Regions from separate parts of the Streptomyces sp. NPDC003042 genome, predicted to be linked through region 1. Evidence: riboswitches for the same ligand, from Rfam matches in the RefSeq annotation. Region 1 holds a riboswitch; each other region holds the start of a gene.
What was found. A riboswitch is a leader RNA that binds a small molecule or an ion and turns the genes downstream of it on or off. The one in region 1 is predicted to bind cyclic di-AMP.
Positions count from the first base shown of each region.

Region 2: another riboswitch for cyclic di-AMP. It lies ahead of ACWDYJ_RS02735 (M23 family metallopeptidase); the one in region 1 lies ahead of ACWDYJ_RS13845 (transglycosylase family protein).
Region 3: another riboswitch for cyclic di-AMP. It lies ahead of ACWDYJ_RS20855 (LysM peptidoglycan-binding domain-containing M23 family metallopeptidase); the one in region 1 lies ahead of ACWDYJ_RS13845 (transglycosylase family protein).

Region 1 covers NZ_JBSFTP010000020.1:80,047-86,957, reverse strand. Annotated here, with positions in the region: gene ACWDYJ_RS13860 (globin domain-containing protein) at 1-964, opposite strand, end outside; gene ACWDYJ_RS13855 (cytochrome P450 family protein) at 1,080-2,354, shown strand; gene ACWDYJ_RS13850 (transglycosylase family protein) at 2,469-3,530, shown strand; cyclic di-AMP (ydaO/yuaA leader) riboswitch at 3,807-3,977, shown strand; gene ACWDYJ_RS13845 (transglycosylase family protein) at 3,980-4,684, shown strand; gene eno (phosphopyruvate hydratase) at 4,937-6,229, shown strand; gene ACWDYJ_RS13835 (FtsB family cell division protein) at 6,442-6,911, shown strand, end outside.
Region 2 covers NZ_JBSFTP010000003.1:71,940-78,850, reverse strand. Annotated here, with positions in the region: gene ACWDYJ_RS02750 (bifunctional acetate--CoA ligase family protein/GNAT family N-acetyltransferase) at 1-1,227, opposite strand, end outside; gene ACWDYJ_RS02745 (HPr family phosphocarrier protein) at 1,438-1,719, shown strand; gene ACWDYJ_RS02740 (GntR family transcriptional regulator) at 1,962-2,627, opposite strand; gene ACWDYJ_RS02735 (M23 family metallopeptidase) at 2,827-3,645, opposite strand; cyclic di-AMP (ydaO/yuaA leader) riboswitch at 3,658-3,817, opposite strand; gene ACWDYJ_RS02730 (M16 family metallopeptidase) at 4,033-5,400, opposite strand; gene ACWDYJ_RS02725 (M16 family metallopeptidase) at 5,421-6,773, opposite strand.
Region 3 covers NZ_JBSFTP010000042.1:1,848-8,758, forward strand. Annotated here, with positions in the region: gene shc (squalene--hopene cyclase) at 1-280, shown strand, start outside; gene ACWDYJ_RS20835 (phosphorylase family protein) at 280-948, shown strand; gene hpnH (adenosyl-hopene transferase HpnH) at 954-1,985, shown strand; gene ACWDYJ_RS20845 (aspartate aminotransferase family protein) at 1,982-3,397, shown strand; gene ACWDYJ_RS20850 (tyrosine-protein phosphatase) at 3,488-4,318, opposite strand; cyclic di-AMP (ydaO/yuaA leader) riboswitch at 4,636-4,804, shown strand; gene ACWDYJ_RS20855 (LysM peptidoglycan-binding domain-containing M23 family metallopeptidase) at 4,807-5,790, shown strand; gene ACWDYJ_RS20860 (SGNH/GDSL hydrolase family protein) at 5,955-6,740, shown strand; gene ACWDYJ_RS20865 (MBL fold metallo-hydrolase) at 6,904-6,911, shown strand, end outside.

The sequences.
Region 1 (6,911 bases):
TAGCCAGCCGCTCGGTGGCCTGGTTGCGGTGCTGCCCGGGGGCGGGCGTGATGTAGGTGACGCCGAGCCAGCCGCAGGCGGCGGCGTACGCGTCGATGAGGGGCCGGTCGTAGAGGTGCGCGGCGTCCCGCGCGACCACGAAGAGCCGTACGTCCTGATCGGGAGGGTGCTGCGCGAGGTCCTCCAGCATGGCCCGGACGGGCGCCCATCCGGTGCCGGCGGCGATGAAGGTGACGGGCCGGTCGTCGCGCCGCAGGGTCAGCTGCCCGCCGGGTGCTCCGAGCCGCAGCCGGTCTCCGGGCTGGACCCGCAGGACCAGGGCGGTGCTGAGCCGGCCGCCCTCGATCCGGCTGACGTGCAGGTCGACGGTGTCGTCGGGGCGGGGCGCGTTGCCGAGGGAGTACGTGCGCCAGGTGGTCGGGACGCGGTCGCTGCTCACGCTCACGTACTGGCCGGGCAGATAGGGGAGCGGGGAATGCGGCCGCAGGGTCAGGACGCCGATGTCCTGCCCGTACTGGAGGTGGCGCACGACCTCGGCGTCCCACCAGGGCGGGTCCTGACTGGTGGCGGCGCCGCTCAGCATCGCGTCGGCGATCACCTGGTAGGCCTCGGTCCACGCCTTCTCGGCGGCCGGGTTCCAGGCCTCGCCGGAGGCCTGGGCGAGGGCGGCGAGCAGGCTGGTGCCGACGGCCGCGTAGTGCTCGGGGGCCACCAGGAACTTGCGGTGGTCGCGGCCGAGGTCGCGGAGATAGGGGACGAGCGTCTCGCTCTCCAGGTGGGTGATGACATGGGTGAGCGCCGAGAAGAGCCGGTCCCGCTGCCGCTCCATGTCCTCCAAGGAGGCCGGGAAGAGGTCGCGTACTCCGGGGTTGTGCCAGAAGAGGTGGGCGTAGAAGAACTTGACGGCGTGCTCGGCCCGTCTCTCCACCACCGCGAAACTGCTCTTCAAGATCCTCACGTCCACAAAACCGAAAGTAGGAATGTCGGGCAAGCTGAGGTCAAGCGATGGACGATCTACGGACAGCCGCGACGAACCACCCGTATCGGATGGTGACCACGAGCCGGGATACGGTCATCGCGTGCACGAGCAGACCTCCGCAACCCCGGCCGACGCCTCTTCCCCCCAGGGTCCGACCCTCTTCGACTGGGAGTTCGCGACCGACCCCTACCCCGCCTACGCGTGGCTGCGCGAGCACGCGCCCGTGCACCGCACCAAGCTCCCCAGCGGGGTCGAGGCCTGGCTGGTCACCCGGTACGCCGACGCCCGCCAGGCCCTCGCCGACCAGCGGCTCAGCAAGAACCCGGCGCACCACGCCGGGTCGGCGCACGCCAAGGGCAGGACCGGGATTCCGGGGGAGCGCAAGGCGGAGCTGATGACGCACCTGCTGAACATCGACCCGCCGGACCACACCCGGCTGCGGCGGCTGGTGTCGAAGGCGTTCACCCCGCGCCGGGTCGCCGAGTTCGCTCCGAGGGTGCAGGAACTCACGGACCACCTCATCGATCAGTTTGCGGCGAAGGGAACGGCGGACCTGATCCACGAGTTCGCCTTCCCGCTCCCCATCTACGCCATCTGCGAGATGCTCGGCGTACCACGGGAGGACCAGGACGACTTCCGCGACTGGGCCGGGATGATGATCCGGCACGGCGGGGGTCCGCGCGGCGGAGTGGCCCGTTCCGTGAAGCAGATGCGGACCTACCTCGGTGAGCTCATCCATCGCAAACGGGATGATCTGGGCAATGACCTCATCTCCGACCTGATCCGGGCGAGCGACCACGGCGACCACCTGACGGAGGGTGAGGCCACCGCCATGGCCTTCATCCTCCTGTTCGCCGGATTCGAGACGACCGTGAACCTCATCGGCAACGGGGTCCACTCCCTCTTCATGAACCCGGACCAGCGCGAGCGCCTCCAGGCCTCCCTCGCGGCGGGCGAGAGCGCCCTGCTGGAGACCGGCGTCGAGGAACTGCTGCGCTACGACGGCCCGGTGGAGCTGGCGACCTGGCGGTTCGCCACCGAGCCGCTGACCCTCGGGGGGCAGGACATCGCGGCCGGCGACCCGGTGCTGGTCGTCCTCGCGGCGGCCGACCGCGACCCCGAGCGGTTCGCCGACCCCGACACCCTGGACCTCTCCCGAAGTGACAATCAGCACCTCGGATACGGGCACGGAATCCATTACTGCCTCGGCGCGCCCCTCGCCCGGCTCGAAGGACAGACGGCGCTGGCGACCCTGCTGACGCGCCTGCCGGATCTGGAACTGGCCGTTCCCCCCGCTGACCTGCGCTGGCGCGGCGGTCTGATCATGCGGGGTCTGCGCACCCTGCCGGTCCGGTTCACGCCCGGTGGCCACTGAGTCCTCCGCGAAGTCCGGCTGACCGGAAGTCAGTTCCCGCCCGAACTTGTGACAATCGTTCGAAGGCCGCTAGGTTCTGCCGTTACCCCGCTGTTATGCGAAAGGTGCATCCTCATGCGTTCCGGGAACGGCCGCCACAGACGCCCCCGCCAGGTACCCGCCCTGGTCGTCACCGCCGGAGTCACCGGCTCCGCACTCGCCCTGCCGCTGCTCGCCGCCACCAGCGCGAGTGCCGCGGACACCACCACGTGGGACAAGGTCGCCGACTGCGAAAGCGGCGGCACCTGGAGTGCCAACTCCGGCAGCGGGGCCTACGGCGGGCTCCAGTTCACGCAGGAGCAGTGGAAGAACGCGGGCGGACTCGCCTACGCGGAGCGCCCGGACCTCGCCAGCCGGTCCCAGCAGATCGCCGTCGCCGAGCGGGTGCTGGCCTCGCAGGGCCCCGAGGCGTGGCCGCTGTGCGGGGCCTCGGCCGGGCTGACCCAGCAGGCGCCGGCCGCCCAGGTGGACCCGGGTCTGACCCCGGTCGTGCCGGTGGCCCCCACTCCGACGCGGCCGGACGCCTCGGTGCCCGTCACCGGGTCCGCCGGCCCCACGGACTTCGGGGCCCCGACCCCGCGGCCGGTGCCCGGGGCCGCGGCGCCCACGTCCCCCGCCACGAGCCCGTCGGGTCTGCCGGACTACCCGCTGGGAGCCATCAGCGGACTGCCCGTCATGCCCGAGCCGGACTACACGATGCCGCCGACGGACCCGACCGCTCCGCCGACCACCGCTCCGGACGCCACCACCGGCGCCCCGGGCGTGCCGCTGACTCCCGTCACGCCGGGAAGCCCGTCCGGCCTGCCCGTCCCCGGCATCTCGCCGGACCCGACGGCCCCGGCCACCCCCACGGCCCCCGCCACCCCGGGCGCCGTCACCGAAACCCCGGCCGACGGGACGGTCGAGGGCGGCGGGAAGCACCGCGGTCCGGCGGCCACCGAGGCGACGCCGTCCGCTCCTGACGCCGCGTCGGTGCCCACGTACACCGTGAAGCCGGGCGACAGCCTGACGGCCATCGCGGACGCGAGTGGCCTCAAGGGCGACTGGAACAAGCTCTACGCCGCCAACGAGCAGGTCATCGGCGGGGACGCGGATCTCATCAAGCCCGGCCAGAACCTGGATCTAACCCTGGAATAGGGGCAGTTCGGACACCCAGAAAAGACCTGAATGTCGCTTATCGGCAAGTGAGACATGCGTCTCTTCCGGTCAACTGGCGTGTCTCGCCCCGAGGCTTCCGCAAACCCGCCTCTCACCTGCGCAAACGTGCTCGGAATGAGCGCAAGTAGGCCCGTTTCCCCCCGATGATGCTCGTTGAACATCGGGGGGAGACCTGTCTACCTTCTGAATCGCTCGCCACCGCGGGCTCCTTCGACCGCATCGCCGAATCCTGCCGGCGGACGGGGGGAACAGTCGTCGCGTAAAGCGCCGAAGGCAGGAGCGGGGGAACCAAGGTAGGCGCCGGGAAAGGCCGTTGAGAGACGGCACGTACCGGCTTGGGGTTAAGACACGCGCTAGGTCGCGTGGCCGGGCAACTCATCCGCCCGAACCCGACAGCTCACCTCGAAGGCGTCGGTGAGGAGAAGACCATGCTGCTTTCCGGCAAGGGCAAGCACCGTCGCGGCTCCAAGGCCGTTCGTATCGTCACGCTCGCCGGTGTCGCCGGTGTCGCCGTCGCGGCTCCGCTGATGGCCGCGGGCACCGCCAGCGCCGCCACCGCGTCCCAGTGGGACAAGGTCGCGCAGTGCGAGTCCGGTGGCAACTGGGCCATCAACACGGGCAACGGCTACTACGGCGGCCTGCAGTTCTCGGCCTCCACGTGGGCCGGCTACGGCGGCAAGGCGTACGCCGCGCAGGCCAACCAGGCGTCGAAGGCCCAGCAGATAGCCATCGCCGAGAAGGTCCTCAAGGGCCAGGGCAAGGGCGCGTGGCCGCACTGCGGCGTCGGCCTGACCAACGCCGCGTACACCGGCGGCGCGGCCGAGGCCGCCAAGCCGAAGACCGAGACGAAGAAGGCCGAGACCGTGAAGCCGAAGGTCGAGACGAAGAAGTCGACGGCCAAGCCTTCCGAGGCGCCGGCCCCGAAGCCGACCGCTCCGAAGCCGACCGCTCCGAAGACCGAGGCCCCCAAGACCGGGAACGGCTCGTACGAGGTCAAGTCGGGCGACACCCTGGGCACCATCGCCGAGGCCAACGGCGTCAAGGGCGGCTGGGAGAAGCTCTTCGAGCTGAACAAGGACATCGTCTCGGACGCCGACCTGATCTTCCCGGGCCAGAAGCTGAAGCTCAGCTGAATCCCGGCGTAACACCTGACACACCAGCACCATCCCACCGCCCGGCGCGTATCCCCCCACGCGCCGGGCGGCGGCGTGTCCAGCCTCGTCGCCGGATCCCTATGTCCGGGAACAGGGGTATTCAGCCCCTTTTTCGTCCCAGGACCCGGGCGGTAGGCCGGCCCAGTGCCCGGATCCGGTTAGGCTCTAGTCGGCAAGGCCGTCCCACGGCCCACACGCCACCGCACACCCAGCGTCACATCCCAGAAGGAGATGCTCGTGCCGTCCATCGACGTCGTCGTAGCCCGGGAAATCCTGGACTCCCGAGGCAACCCCACGGTCGAGGTCGAGGTGGGCCTCGACGATGGCAGCACCGGCCGTGCTGCCGTTCCGTCCGGCGCCTCCACCGGTGCATTCGAGGCCATCGAGCTTCGTGACGGTGACCCCAGCCGTTACTTCGGCAAGGGTGTAGAGAAGGCCGTCCTCGCCGTCATCGAGCAGATCGGCCCGGAGCTCGTCGGCTACGACGCCACCGAGCAGCGTCTGATCGACCAGGCCATGTTCGACCTGGACGGTACCGAGAACAAGGGCTCGCTCGGCGCCAACGCCATCCTCGGCGTGTCCCTCGCCGTCGCGCATGCCGCGTCCGAGGCCTCGGACCTCCCGCTCTTCCGCTACCTCGGCGGCCCGAACGCGCACCTCCTGCCCGTTCCGATGATGAACATCCTCAACGGTGGGTCGCACGCCGACTCCAACGTCGACATCCAGGAGTTCATGATCGCCCCGATCGGCGCGGAGTCCTTCTCCGAGGCGCTGCGCTGGGGTGCCGAGGTCTACCACACCCTCAAGAAGGTCCTGCACACCAAGGGCCTCTCCACCGGCCTGGGTGACGAGGGCGGCTTCGCCCCGAACCTGGAGTCCAACCGCGCCGCGCTCGACCTCATCGTCGAGGCCATCAAGCAGGCCGGTTACGTCCCGGGCAAGGACATCGCGCTCGCGCTCGACGTCGCCGCGTCCGAGTTCTACAAGGACGGCCTGTACGAGTTCGAGGGGAAGTCCCGCACGGCCGCCGAGATGACCGAGTACTACGAGGAGCTCGTCTCCGCGTACCCGATGGTCTCCATCGAGGACCCGCTGTACGAGGACGACTGGTCCGGCTGGAAGACCCTCACCGACAAGCTGGGCTCCAAGGTCCAGATCGTCGGCGACGACCTCTTCGTCACCAACCCGGAGCGTCTCGCCCGCGGCATCGAAGAGGGCTCCGCGAACGCCCTTCTCGTGAAGGTGAACCAGATCGGTTCGCTCACCGAGACCCTGGACGCCGTCGAGATGGCCCAGCGCAACGGCTTCAAGTGCATGATGTCGCACCGCTCCGGCGAGACCGAGGACGTCACCATCGCCGACCTCGCCGTCGCCGTGAACTGCGGCCAGATCAAGACCGGCGCCCCGGCCCGCTCGGACCGCGTCGCCAAGTACAACCAGCTGCTGCGCATCGAGGAGATCCTCGACGACGCCGCGGTGTACGCGGGCCGCTCGGCGTTCCCCCGGTTTCGCCCTGCGAACTGAGTGGGCACAGCGCCCTGCGAACTGAGTGGGCACAGCGCCCTGCGAACTGATTAGGCACAGCGCTGCGAACTGATCAGGCACAGCGCCCTGCGAACTGATCAGGCACAGCAAGGGTTGAGCCAGGCCGTCCAGCCTCCATACGTCCCCGCACCCGGTCCCGTACCGTGTGCGGGGACGTAGTGCGTAGCGCGTACACAGGGGAGGCGGGATCAATGGCCGGGAACCGGGATCGGTTCTCCACCTTCTCCACGGCGACCAGGCTGAAGCAGCTCGGGGAGCGGACCGCGGCCCACGTCTACCGCTCGCAGTCCCGCCGCCACATCCGCCGCAGCCGGCTCACCGGCCGGGCGGCGCTGCTGGTGCTCGTCCTCTGTACCCTGGTCGTCGCCCTCGCGTACCCGATGCGCCAGTACGTGTCCCAGCGCTCGGAGATCGCGGAGCAGCAGCGGGCCGCCGACGACGCGCGCAAGCGCCTCGAACAGCTCCGCGACGAGAAGGCCCGCTGGCAGGACCCTGCCTACGCGGAACAGCAGGCGCGCAAGCACCTGCACTTCCTGCGCCCGGGGGAGATCGGCTACATCATGAACGACCCCGGCTCCGAGGCCGCCGCGCCCCGCCGCGACGGGCAGGCCGGTTCCGACCGCCCCTGGTACTCCAACGTCTGGGACGGCGTGGACAAGGC
Region 2 (6,911 bases), on a different contig from region 1:
GTCGTACCAGTACTGGAGGATGTCGTTGCCGGAGACGTCCGCCCGGTTCCCGGCCGACACGAAGGACGACAGTCCCTCGCCGCGCCGCAGCAGCCCCGACAGCAGGGCGATGCCGATGGCGCCGGACTGGGTGAACAGGCCGATCCGACCGCGGGCGGTCGCGGGGGCCGGGGCCAGGGAGGCGTTCAGTTCCACTTCCGGGGCGGTGTTGATCACCCCGAAGGCGTTGGGGCCGATCAGCCTCATCCCGTACGAGCGCACCTGCCGCACCAGTTCGCGCTGGCGCTCCAGTCCGGCCGGGCCGCTCTCGCCGTATCCGGCCGACAGGACGACCAGCCCCTGCACCCCGTGTTCTCCGCAGGCGGCGACCGCGTCGGGGACCCGGTCGGCGGGGACCGCGACGACGGCGAGGTCGACCGGGGCTCCGATGTCGCCGAGGGCGCGGTAGGCGCGTACGCCGTCCAGCAGGTCGGCGGAGGAGGCCTCGTTGACGGCGTAGAGGTGCCCGTGGAAGCCGCCGTCGCGCAGGTTGCGCAGCGCGGCGGCGCCCACGCCCGCGCCGGAGCGGCTGACGCCGATCACCGCGACCGAGCCGGGGGCGAGCAGCCGCTGGACGGATCGGGCCTCGGCGCGCTGTTCGCGGGCGCGCTGCACGGCGAGGGATTCGGCGGTGGGTTCGAGGTCGAGGGTGAGGTGGACGGAGCCGTCCTCGAAGCTGCGCTTCTGCTGGTAGCCGACGTCCGTGAACACCTTGATCATCTTGGTGTTGGCGGGGAGCACCTCGGCGGCGAACCGGCGGATGCCCCGCTCCCGGGCCACGGCGCCGATGTGTTCGAGGAGCGCGGAGGCGACCCCGCGGCCCTGGTGGGCGTCCTGGACGAGGAAGGCGACCTCCGCCTCGTCGGCCGGGCCGGAGGCGGGCCGGCCGTCGGGGCCGATGCGGTCGAAGCGGACGGTGCCGATGAACTCGCCGCCGATGGTCGCGGCGAGGCCGACGCGGTCGACGTAGTCATGGTGCGTGAAGCGGTGCACGTCACGGTCGGAGAGGCGCGGGTACGGCGCGAAGAAACGGTAGTACTTCGACTCGTCGGAGACCTGCTCGTAGAAGCTGACCAGCCGCCCGGCGTCCTCCGTGGTGATGGGGCGGATACGGGCGGTGCCGCCGTCGCGCAGCACGACGTCCGCTTCCCAGTGGGCCGGGTACGAGGGGTCCGACGCGGTGGTCATGGGGCCACCCTAAGGGGCGGGGCGACCGGGCGGGCGGGCCGGGCTCACGGGCCCCGCACCGCGCGCGCGGCGGATGAGGCACCCCGGGGCAAACCAGTGCAAGCTGGGGAGGGTCGAGCGGCGGTGGATTCGGGTCTGAGATCGGTCCCGGCATTCCGGGTGTCGTGAGAGACTGGTCTAGACAACCGTAAGAACCTGAAGGGCATCACCATGGCAGAGCGCCGCGTCAACGTCGGCTGGGCCGAGGGCCTGCACGCTCGTCCCGCCTCGATCTTCGTCCGCGCGACGACCGCTTCCGGCGTCCCGGTGACCATCGCGAAGGCGGGCGGCGACCCCGTCAACGCCGCCTCCATGCTGGCGGTCCTGGGCCTGGGCGCCCAGGGCGGCGAGGAGATCGTTCTCGCTTCCGAGGCCGAGGGTGCGGACACCGCGCTGGACCGCCTCGCGAAGCTGGTCGCCGAGGGCCTCGAGGAGCTCCCGGAGACCGTCTGACCCTTCGGGTCCGCTTGCGCGCGGCGAAGCCGCGGTCCCCGCCACCCCCGGGACCGCGGCTTCGCTGTTTTCCCGACGCCTGGGATCCGTCCGGAATTGCGCGAAATGGAAATGCCCGCGTACGTTGAACAGCGAACAGCGAACAGAGGCCGGCAGGCGCCGCACGAATTCCGGGCACCTTCATATCCGCCCTTTTCGGCCACTGACGACGCAGCGCCACTCTTTTATATAGCGGGCTTTTGTTAATGCGGACCGCTCGCCATGTTTACGGCAGGTTGCGAAGTCCTCACGCGCGGCCGGTGCGCCCGCGCCGCCCGCTCCGCGTGCGTCACGGTCAGGGCCCTGGCCCGTTCCGCGTCCCCGCGCGCCACCGCGTCCACGATCGCCCCGTGCTCCGTCCAGGAGTCCACGGGCCGGGCCGGCGCCTCCACCTCGTACATCCACGCGATCTTGTGCCGGGTCTGGGTCAGCAGGGCGATCAGCCCCGGGCTGCCGGACGCCTGGGCGAGCGTCTCGTGGAACCAGCCTCCGAGGTCCCGCAGGTCCTCCCCCTTCCCCCTGCGCGCCCGCTCCTGACCCAGTCTGACCAGCCCGCGCAGCACTTTCAGGTGGCCCTCGCTGCGCCGCCCGGCGGCCCGGGAGGCGGCCAGCGGCTCCAGCAGCAACCGCAGCTCCAGCAGGTCCGCGGCCTCCTGCTCGGTCGGCTCGGCGACGCAGGCGCCCGCATGGCGGCGCGTGGTGACGAACCCTTCGGACTCCAGGGTGCGCAGCGCCTCGCGGACGGGGACGCGCGAGACGCCGTAGCGACGGGCGAGCACCTCCTCGGTCAGCCGGCCGCCCGGCCCGAAGAACCCGGAGACGATATCGTCGCGGATCGCTGTGCATACCGCGTGCGCAGGAATACGCAAGACCGGACCTCCGCTTGATTTCGATTCCCGGCGCCATCGCCGGGATCGTCCGTGCTGCGACTCTATTGCAACACAGGATAATTTCCGATGACGGCGGGAAATCCGAAACATTTCATACGCGCCATGCGCGGCCGGAAAACGAAGAAGACCCCGACTCGGAAGCCGGGGCCTTCAGCGTGGAAGTGCTGTGCGCTGTGCGTCAGACGTTGACGCCGTGCGAGCGCAGGTACGCGATCGGGTCGATGTCCGAGCCGTACTGCGAGCCCGTGCGGGCCTCGAAGTGCAGGTGCACGCCGCTGGAGTTGCCCGTGGAGCCCGCCAGGCCGATCTGCTGGCCCGGGGCGACCTGCTGGCCGGCGGAGACGCTGAGGGAGGACATGTGCCCGTACTGGGTGTACGTACCGTCGTTGTGCTTGATGACGACGTTGTTGCCGTACGCGCCACCCCAGCCGGCCTCGACGACCGTACCGGCGCCGACGGCGCGGATCGAGGTGCCGAGGGAGGCGTGGAAGTCGATGCCCGTGTGGCTGCCGGAGGACCACATGCCGCCGCCCGCGCCGTACGAGGTGCTGACGTAGGAGCCCGCGATCGGGGAGACGAAGGTGTTCAGGCGCTTGCGCGCCTCCTCGCGAGCCGCGCGCTCGGCGGCCTCACGGGCCTCGCGCTCGGACTTCTGCTTGGCCTCGGCCATCCGCTTGGCTTCCGCGGCCCGCTGCTTCGCGTCGGCCTCGGCCTGCGCCTGGGCGGCGACGGCGTCGGCGGCGAGCTGCTGGGACTCGGCCTGTGCCTTGATCTCGCCCTGGAGTCCGTCGGCCACGACGATCGCGTTCTGGCCGGTGTCCTCCATGGAGGGGGCGCCGGCGTCCGCGGCGAATGCCGGGGCGGCCAGGGTGCCGACCACGCCCGTGGTGGCGAGGGCGGCTATACCGGCGTAGCCGGCGGTCTTGCGGCTCAGACGGCTCGAACCACGGTGCTTGTTGACGGGCTTGTCACCGGCAACACGACTGCCAAACGCCATGAAGGGGTTGATCCTTTCCTTCCCTCTCGCCTACCGGGTTAGCTGACGGGTTCGGAGCAGGAAGGTCTCCTACGGGCCTCCTCTTGCGAGGCGGTCCGATTCACCCCAGGGACGCATGTGGGTCCCCGGCTCCCCAGGCTCGCGCCTGACGGGGACTCGGCGATCGCTGTCCGGTGCCGCGGGTGCGGCGGGCACACTGACGAACAGCACGGCCGACGCTAGGCGGATCATCAGCCAATCGCCAAACAGACGCGCCTTTTTGTTGCGTACGCCACACCGCATACAAGCAACCACACCACTAAACGGGCAAAAGGGGCTCCGGCGGATCATCCGCCAGAGCCCCTCAAGAAACAGCCAGTTGCCGGTCGGTTCCCGGTCAGCCGCCGCTCAGTTGCCGACGACGCTCACGGCGCCGATCCCGAGGGCCCGCACGGGCTCCTCGATCTGCGCCGCGTCGCCGACCAGGATCGTGACCAGCCGGTCCACGGGGAAGGCGTTCACGACCGCCGAAGTCGCCTCCGCCGTACCCGTTTCGGCCAGCCGCGCGTACAACTGCGCCTGGTAGTCGTCCGGCAGCTCCTGCTCGACCTGGTCGGCCAGAGTGCCGGCCACGGAGGCCGCCGTCTCGAACTTCAGCGGGGCCACGCCCACCAAGTTCTGCACCGCCACGTCCCGTTCGGCGTCGGTCAGGCCGCCCTCGGCGAGGGTGCGCAGCACCTTCCAGAGGTCGTCCAGCGCCGGACCGGTGTGGGGGGTGTCCACCGAGCCGCTGATGGCGAGCATCGAGGCGCCCTTGCCGTCGGCGGTGGAGCGCAGCACCTGGCCGAAGGCGCGCACGCCGTACGTGTACCCCTTCTCCTCGCGCAGCACCTTGTCCAGGCGGGAGGTGAGGGTGCCGCCGAGGCAGTACGTGCCGAGCACCTGGGGAGCCCACACGATGTCGTGGCGGTCCGCCCCGATCCGGCCGATGAGCAGCTGCGTCTGGACCGCGCCGGGCCGGTCCACGATGATCACGCGCGCCGTGTCGTCGGCCGTCACCGGCGGGACCGGGAGGGGTTCGGCGGTGCCGCCGGTCCAGGTGCCCAGGCTGTCCGCCAGCACCGCGTCCAGGTCGATGCCGGTCAGGTCGCCGACGATCACCGCGGTGGCGGTGGAGGGGCGTACGTGGGCCTCGTAGAAGGCGCGTACGGCCCCGGCGTCGATCCGGGCGACCGTCTCCTCGGTGCCCTGGCGCGGCCGCGACATCCTCAGCGTGGCCGGGAAGAGTTCCTTGGAGAGCTCCTTGGCGGCGCGGCGCTGCGGGTTGGCCAGCTCGTGCGGGATCTCGTCGAGCCGGTTGCGCACCAGCCGGTCGACCTCGCTGTCGGCGAAGGCGGGAGCGCGCAGCGCCTCGGCGAGCAGGCCCAGCGCCTTCTGCAGGCGCGAGGCCGGGACCTCCAGGGAGACCCGCAGGCCCGGGTGGTCGGCGTGTGCGTCGAGCGTGGCGCCGCAGCGCTCCAGCTCGGCGGAGAACTCCTCGGCGGAGTGCTTGTCGGTGCCCTCCGACAGCGCGCGGGCCATGATCGTGGCCACGCCGTCGAGGCCCTGGGGCTCGGCGTCCAGCGGGGCGGCGAGGTTGACCTCGACCGCCACCACCTGCTGGCCGGGGCGGTGGCAGCGCAGCACGGTCAGGCCGTTGGCGAGCGTGCCGCGCTCGGGGGCCGGGAAGGCCCAGGGCTTGGCCTCGCCGGCCTGCGGCCGCGGGTGGAAGGTCATCGTGACGGCTGCGGTGTCGCTCACTGCTCCGCCCCCTCGTTCTCGTCGGTCTCGTCGGTCTCGTCGGCGTCACCGTCGGCCAGCGGCTCGTAGACCAGCACCGCGCGGTTGTCGGGGCGCAGTCGGGCCGCGGCCACGGCCTGCACCTCCTCGGCGGTGATGTCGAGGAGACGCTGGACGGCGCTCAGCGCCAGCTGCGGGTCGCCGAACAGCACCGCGAAGCGGCACAGTTCGTCCGCGCGGCCGGCGACCGTGCTCAGCCGGTCCAGCCATTCGCGCTCCAGCTGCGCCTGGGCGCGCTCCATCTCCTCGGCCGTGGGGCCTTCGGCGGCGAACCGCGCGAGCTCCTCGTCCACGGCGGCCTCGATGGCGGGTACCTCGACACCGCTGGAGGTCTTGACGTCGAGCCAGCCGAGCGAGGGCGCTCCGGCCAGGCGCAGCATGCCGAATCCGGCGGCCACGGCGGTCTGGTCGCGGCGTACCAGCCGGTTGTGCAGGCGGGAGGACTCGCCACCGCCGAGCACGGTCAGCGCCACGTCGGCGGCGTCGCACTCGCGGGTGCCGTCGTGCGGGAGGCGGTAGGCCGCCATCAGCGCACGGGCCGGGACCTCCTCGACGATCTCCTCGCGGAGCTGCTCGCCCATGACCTCGGGGAGCGAGCCCTCGCGCGGCGGCTGCTTGCCGTCGTGCGCCGGGATGCTGCCGAAGTACTTCTCGACCCAGGCGAGCGCCTGCTCGGGGTCGATGTCGCCGACGACCGCCAGCACGGCGTTGTTGGGCGCGTAGTACGTACGGAAGAAGTTGCGCGCGTCCTCGAGGGACGCGGCGTCCAGGTCGGCCATCGAGCCGATCGGGGTGTGGTGGTACGGGTGGCCCTCGGGGTAGGCGAGGGCGGTCAGCTTCTCGAAGGCGGTGCCGTACGGGACGTTGTCGTAGCGCTGTCGGCGCTCGTTCTTGACGACGTCGCGCTGGTTCTCCATGGACTCGTCGTCCAGGGCGGCCAGCAGCGAGCCCATGCGGTCCGCCTCCAGCCACAGGGCGAGTTCCAGCTGGTGGGCCGGCATCGTCTCGAAGTAGTTGGTGCGCTCGAAACTGGTCGTGCCGTTGAGGGAGCCGCCGGCTCCCTGGACGAGCTCGAAGTGTCCGTTGCCCGGTACGCTCGCCGAGCCCTGGAACATCAGGTGCTCGAAGAGGTGAGCCAGGCCGGTCCGCCCCTTGACTTCATGGCGGGAGCCGACGTCGTACCAGAGGCAGACGGCGGCGACCGGGGTGAGGTGGTCCTCGGACAGCACCACGCGCAGGCCGTTGGCCAGCCGGTGCTCGGTCGCTGTCAGGCCGCCGGAGCCGGCCTGAGCTGTGGCCGTGTGACCCATGGGCATGTGGTCCCTTCGATCGCGATGCAGAGATTTCTGTCAGACCTGCCACTGTATGCAAGCGCGCCGGACGCCGTAGAAGTTCCCGGTCCGGACCTGGGTCGGAGTCGGCGTTGTCGGCGCCTCGGGCCACAATGG
Region 3 (6,911 bases), on a different contig from region 1:
GCTGATGGCCCTGCTGTCGGCGGGGGAGCGCGAGGGCAAGGCCGTCGAACGGGGCCTCGCCTACCTGGTGGACACCCAGTGCGCCGACGGCACCTGGGACGAGCCGTACTTCACGGGCACCGGCTTCCCCTGGGACTTCTCCATCAACTACCACCTGTACCGGCAGGTCTTCCCGCTCACCGCGCTCGGCCGCTACCTCTACGGGGAACCCTTCGGCCCCGACGGCAGGCACGGCACGGCGGCTCCTGCCTCGGCCACGGTCCTCGCCGAGGAGGTCTGATGGCCATCGGCGCCGACCCTCCCGAGGCGCCGGCACCGCTGCTGATCGCCTGCGCCCTGCGCATCGAGCAGGCGGCCCTGCGCAGCGCGGGGCGGGGCGTGAGCGAGGCCGGCGTCGTGCTGCGCACCGGCATGGGCCCCCGCGCGGCCGAACGGGCCGTCACCCGGGCACTGGAACGGCCCGGGATGGCGCGGGCCGCCGTCCTCGCGACCGGATTCTGCGCCGGACTGGTCCCCGGCATGCACCCCGGCGACCTCGTCGTCGCCGACGAGACCCGGGACCCGCACGGGACCGTCACGTGCACCGGCACCGCCCTGCTCGCCGAGGCACTGGCCCGCGCCGCCCCGGGCCGGACCGTGCACACCGGCGTACTGACCGGATCCGACCACGTCGTGCGCGGCCAGGGACGCGCACAGCTGCGCGCCACCGGCGCCGTCGCGGTGGACATGGAGTCCGCGGCCACCCTGTGGGGCGCCACCCGCGACGGCCCCTCTCCAGCGGGAGCCGGACGCCCTGTTGCGGCCGTCCGGGTGATCGTGGACGCTCCTGAGCACGAGCTCGTCCGTATCGGCACTGTCCGCGGTGGAATATCGGCCTTCCGTGTACTGCGTGCCGTACTGCCCGCGTTTTATGAATGGCACCGTTCTTTGCTGCTCCCCAGGAGGTGAGCCAGATGGCCATGCCGCTGCGCCAGACCATCAGGGTCGGGACGTATCTTCTCGAACAGAAGCTCCGCAAGCGGGAGAAGTTCCCGTTGATCGTCGAGCTGGAACCGCTCTACGCCTGCAACCTCGCCTGTGAAGGCTGCGGGAAGATCCAGCACCCGGCCGGAGTGCTCAAGCAGCGCATGCCGGTGGCCCAGGCCGTCGGCGCCGTACTGGAGTCCGGTGCGCCGATGGTGTCCATCGCGGGCGGCGAGCCCCTGATGCACCCCCAGATCCACGAGATCGTGCGGCAGCTGGTGGCGAAGAGGAAGTACGTCTTCCTCTGCACCAACGCGATGCTGCTCCGCAAGAAGATCGAGAAGTTCACCCCGTCCCCCTATTTCGCCTTCGCCGTGCACATCGACGGACTGCGCGAGCGGCACGACGAATCGGTGGCGAAGGAGGGCGTCTTCGACGAGGCGGTCGCCGCCATCAAGGAAGCGAAGAAGCGCGGTTTCCGGGTGACCACCAACTCCACCTTCTTCAACACCGACACCCCGCAGACCATCATCGAGGTGCTGAACTACCTCAATGACGACCTCCAGGTCGACGAAATGATGATCTCGCCCGCCTACGCCTACGAAAAGGCCCCTGACCAGGAGCACTTCCTCGGCGTCGAACAGACCCGGGAGCTCTTCAAGAAGGCCTTCGCGGGCGGCAACCGGCGCCGCTGGCGGCTCAACCACTCCCCGCTCTTCCTCGACTTCCTGGAAGGAAAGGCCGATTTCCCCTGCACGGCCTGGGCCATTCCGAATTACTCCCTCTTCGGCTGGCAGCGCCCCTGCTATCTGATGAGCGACGGCTACGTGCCCACGTACCGGGAACTGATCAACGACACCGACTGGAGCAAGTACGGCCGGGGCAAGGACCCGCGCTGCGCGAACTGCATGGCGCACTGCGGCTACGAGCCGACCGCCGTCCTCGCCACCATGGGCTCGCTCAAGGAGTCCCTGCGGGCGGCCCGCGAGACGATCGGCGGCAACCGCGGCACGTCGGCATGACCGGGGCAGGAGCGGAGCCGGGGGGCCGGGGCAAGGGCTTCGACCTGACCGCGCTGCTCGCCGAGCGCGGCGGGGAGCGCTACGAGCTGCACACCCGCCACCTCAACCACCAGCTGCCCCGGATGCTGCGCACCATCGGCTTCGACAAGGTCTACGAGCGGGCCGAGGGAGCCCACTTCTGGGACGCCGAGGGCAACGACTACCTCGACATGCTGGCCGGGTTCGGAGTGATGGGCCTGGGCCGGCACCACCCGGTGGTCCGGCGCGCCCTCCACGACGTGCTGGACGCCCAGCTCGCCGACCTCACCCGCTTCGACTGCCAGCCGCTGCCCGGGCTGCTGGCCGAGAAGCTCCTCTCGTACAGCCCGCACCTGGACCGGGTCTTCTTCGGCAACAGCGGCACCGAGGCCGTGGAGACGGCCCTGAAGTTCGCCCGGTACGCCACCGGGCGGCCCAGGATCCTCTACTGCGACCACGCCTTCCACGGGCTGACCACCGGCTCCCTGTCGGTGAACGGGGAGGGCTCCTTCCGCGACGGCTTCGCCCCGTTGCTGCCCGACACCAGGATCGCGCTCGGGGACCTCGCCGCCCTGGAACGGGAGCTGGAGCGCGGGGACGTGGCCGCCTTCGTCGTCGAGCCGATCCAGGGCAAGGGGGTCCTGGCCGCCCCGCCCGGATTCCTGCTCGCCGCGCAGGAACTGCTGCACCGGCACAAGGCGCTGCTGATCGCCGACGAGGTGCAGACCGGCCTCGGGCGCACCGGCGATTTCTACGCGTACCAGCACGAGCCGGGCGTGGAACCGGACCTCGTGTGCGTGGCGAAGGCCCTGTCGGGCGGCTATGTGCCGGTCGGGGCGACCCTGGGCAAGGACTGGATCTTCAAGAAGGTCTATTCCTCCATGGACCGGGTCCTCGTGCACTCCGCGAGCTTCGGCTCCAACGCGCAGGCGATGGCGGCCGGGCTGGCCGTGCTGTCGGTCATGGAGGACGAGGAGGTCGTCGCCAACGCCCGCGCCATGGGCGACCTGCTGCGCGGGCGGCTGGCGGCGCTCGTGGACGAGTACGAACTGCTGAAGGAGGTGCGGGGCCGGGGGCTGATGATCGGCATCGAGTTCGGCCGGCCGTCGTCCCTGGGGCTGCGCAGCCGCTGGGCCATGCTCCAGGCGGCCCGCAAGGGGCTGTTCGCGCAGATGGTCGTGGTGCCGCTGCTGCGCACGCACCGGATCCTCACGCAGGTCTCCGGCGACCACCTGGAGGTCATCAAGCTCATCCCGCCGCTGATCGTGGACGAGCGGGACGTGGACCGGTTCGTCGGAGCCTTCCGGGAGGTCATGGACGAGGCGCACGGCGGCGGCTCGCTGATGTGGGACTTCGGGAGAACGCTGGTGCGGCAGGCCGTCGGTCATCGCTGACCGACCGAGCGACTGGCCGGCCGGTCGGCTGGGCGGTCGCTCGGCTGGGCGGTCGACTGGCGGGCCGGCTGACGGCCTGCCGCACCGGCGTCAGTCGAGCAGCCGGTCCCGGAGCCGGGCGAGGGTCTCGGGCGTGAGCCCGAGGCCCTCGGCCAGGTAGCGCTCCACCCCGCCCCACTGCTCGTCGATGGTCTCGTACGCGGCGACCAGGTACTCGGCCCGCGCGTCGAAGAGCGGCGCCAGCAGCTCCATGACCTCGGGGGAGCGCGCCTCGGGAGCGTCGCTGCCGCGGCGCACCCGGTAGCGGTTGTGCGGGGCGTTCGACTCCAGGTAGTCCGCCAGGACGGCCTCGCGCTCGACGCCGAGGGCCAGCAGCGTGACGGCGATCGACAGACCGGCCCGGTCCTTGCCCGCCGCGCAGTGCATGAGCGCCGGCACGCTGTCCTCGGCGAGCGCGTGCACGACCCGGCTGTGCTCGGCGGTACGGGTACGGATGATGACGCGGTACGACCCCGCCATGCGGGCGGCCGCCCTACCGTCGCCCAGGAGGGCGCGGAGCTGGTCGAGGTCGCCGTCGCGGACCATCGTCCAGAACTCCCTGCCGTCGGCGGGGTCCGTCAGAGGGATGTTGACGTTGCGCACCCCCGGCAGCTCCACGTCGGGGCCCTCCAGGGCGTGGTCGGCGCCGTTGCGGAAGTCGAAGACGGTGTGGAGGCCGAGCGACGCGAGGAACTCTGCGTCGGTATCGGTGGCATGCGCCAGATGTCCGCTTCGGAACAGTCGTCCCGACCTGACCCTTCGTCCGTCGGTGGTCGGCAGCCCGCCCACGTCACGGAAATTGCGCACTCCGGTCAATTCCGGCGCGGGTTCGGGCCGCGCGGTGTCGGGCTGGGGTGTGGGCTGGGGTATTCGCTGGGTCACGTGTACTCCTCCGCTTCGTCCGGGGTGTCCGAATTACTCCGGTTGAGGTCAACTTGCCATAGACGGAGGCGAGATCGGGCCGGGCTCCGTGAGCCAGATCATACGGTGACCGTGCGTGCCTGATCGCGAAAGCCGAATTCCCATGCCGGGACGGTTGTTGGGGGCGTGGAATGGACGCAGGGTGACGGGAATTCCGTCGCCGCCTCATATCTGTGATTGCGTCAGGGAATTCGTGGCTTGTTGGGTGCGGGTCCACTCGATTACCTTCGCGACCAATCCGGGTGGACCGCCGAATCCTGCCGCCGCCCGGGAACCGCACCCGACTATCGACGCGCGCGGCAGGAGCGGGGGAACCAGGTAAGCCGCCGTTCCGGATCTCTTTCCGGAACGGCTCGGGGTGAAGCCGTACACGTCCCGTACGTGTAAGGCCGGACATCTCCAGTCCGAACCCGACAGCTCACCTCGCAGGCGACGGAGAGGAATTCGCCATGCCTTCAAAGGGTAAGCACCGCCGTCCGAAGTCCCGCTCCATCTCCCGAGGTCTCGCTGTCGCCGGTACCGGTGGCGCCGCCCTGGCGCTGCCCCTGATGGGCGCCGCGGGCGCCCACGCCGCCGCCCCCGCGGTGGTCCCGGCCGCCGCCCCGGTGCAGGCCGCGCAGCTTCCCCAGGCGCCTCAGGCCGCCCCCGCCGCGGCCCTCGCCGCCGCGCCGACCGTCTACACGGTCGCGCCGGGCGACTACCTCTCGAAGATCGCCGCCGAGCGTCAGCTCTCCGGCGGCTGGGAGCAGCTGTACGCCGACAACCGTGAGGCGGTCGGCAGCAACCCCTCCCTCATCCACCCGGGTCTGAAGCTGACGCTGGGCGGACAGAGCCAGGCGGCAGCGGAGCCGGCTCCCTCCGAGAAGCCGAAGGAGCCGAAGAAGGCGAAGGAGCCGAAGAAGCGGCAGGCTCCGGCGACCCCCTCGTCCGCGGGCAAGGCCTCGGCTCCCGAGTGGTCCTCGACCGGCTCTTCGGCGTCCGGCGAGGCGGCGTCCGGCGCGGGTACGGCCCCGGCCAAGACCTCCGGCTCCGGATTCGTGTCCCCGGTCAGCGGTGGGATCTCCACCCCGTACCGGATGGGCGGCAGCATGTGGTCCTCCGGTTACCACACCGGCGTCGACTTCATGGCGAGCAGCGGAACCACCGTCAAGGCCGTAGGCGCGGGCACCGTCGTCTCCGCCGGCTGGGGCGGCTCGTACGGCAACGAGGTCATCGTCAAGCACGCCGACGGCAAGTACTCCCAGTACGCCCACCTGTCCTCCCTCGCCGTCTCGGTGGGCCAGAGCGTCACCGGCGGCCAGAGCCTCGGGCTCTCCGGTTCCACCGGCAACTCGACCGGCCCGCACCTCCACTTCGAGATCCGCACCGGCCCGTCCTACGGCTCGGACATCGACCCGGTGGCCTACCTCCGCACCAAGGGCGTGAGCATCTGACGGCAGCCGCCGTCGGAGCACTGACACGCACGAGGCCGGGGCCCCGAGAGGGGTCCCGGCCTTCTGTGTACTTATTCCTTATCCCCCGGGTGGTATAGATCACGGTCCGTCAACCCCTCATTACGTTGGCGTAGGTTGGCGACGGGGGTGAAGGATGGCTTCCCGTGGCAGCGACGACGACGACACTCAAGACCATCGGCTCGTACGCGGCGATCGGGGACAGCTTCACCGAAGGCGTGGGGGACCCGGGACCCGGGGATTCGTATCTCGGCTGGGCGGACCGGCTCGCCGTACTCCTGGCGGATCAGCGTGACGAGCACGACTTCCGGTACGCGAACCTCGCGGTGCGGGGCAAGCTCCTCGACCAGATCGTGGCCGAGCAGGTCCCCAGAGCCAAGGCACTCGCGCCGGACCTGGTGACCTTCTGCGCGGGCGGCAACGACATCATCCGGCCCGGCAGCGACCCCGACGACGTGGCGGAGCGCTTCGAGGCGGCCGTGGCCGACCTCACCGGGACCGTCCGCCAGGTCATGATCACCACCGGCTTCGACACCCGGGGCGTGCCGGTCCTCAAACACCTGCGGGGCAAGGTGGCGACGTACAGCGCACACGTGCGCGCCATCGCCGACCGGTACGACTGCCCGGTCCTCGACCTCTGGTCGCTGAAGTCCGTACAGGACCGGCGCGCCTGGGACGGCGACCGGCTGCACCTCTCGCCCGAGGGACACACCCGCGTCGCGCTGCGCGCCGCGCAGGTGCTCGGATTCCAGGTGCCGACCGATCCCGACCAGCCGTGGCCGCCCATGAGGCCGCGCGGATCGGTGGACGTGACGCGGGACAACATCCAGTGGGCCCGCGAGCACCTCGTGCCCTGGATCGGGCGGCGGCTGCGCGGGGAGTCCTCCGGCGACCACGTCGAGGCGAAGCGCCCGGACCTGCTGCCGCTGTAGGACACCCCCCGGGCGTGTTGTCCGCCCGCGCCGGGCCGGCTCGTGGCCGGGCACGGCGCGGGCGGAAAACCGTCCGGCGGAATCCTTGGTGGCCGGTGCGCGTTGGGATGATCGTGGACGTACGACCGTCCCGCCCCAACCTGCACCTTTCCCAGGAGGCGCCTTGACCGG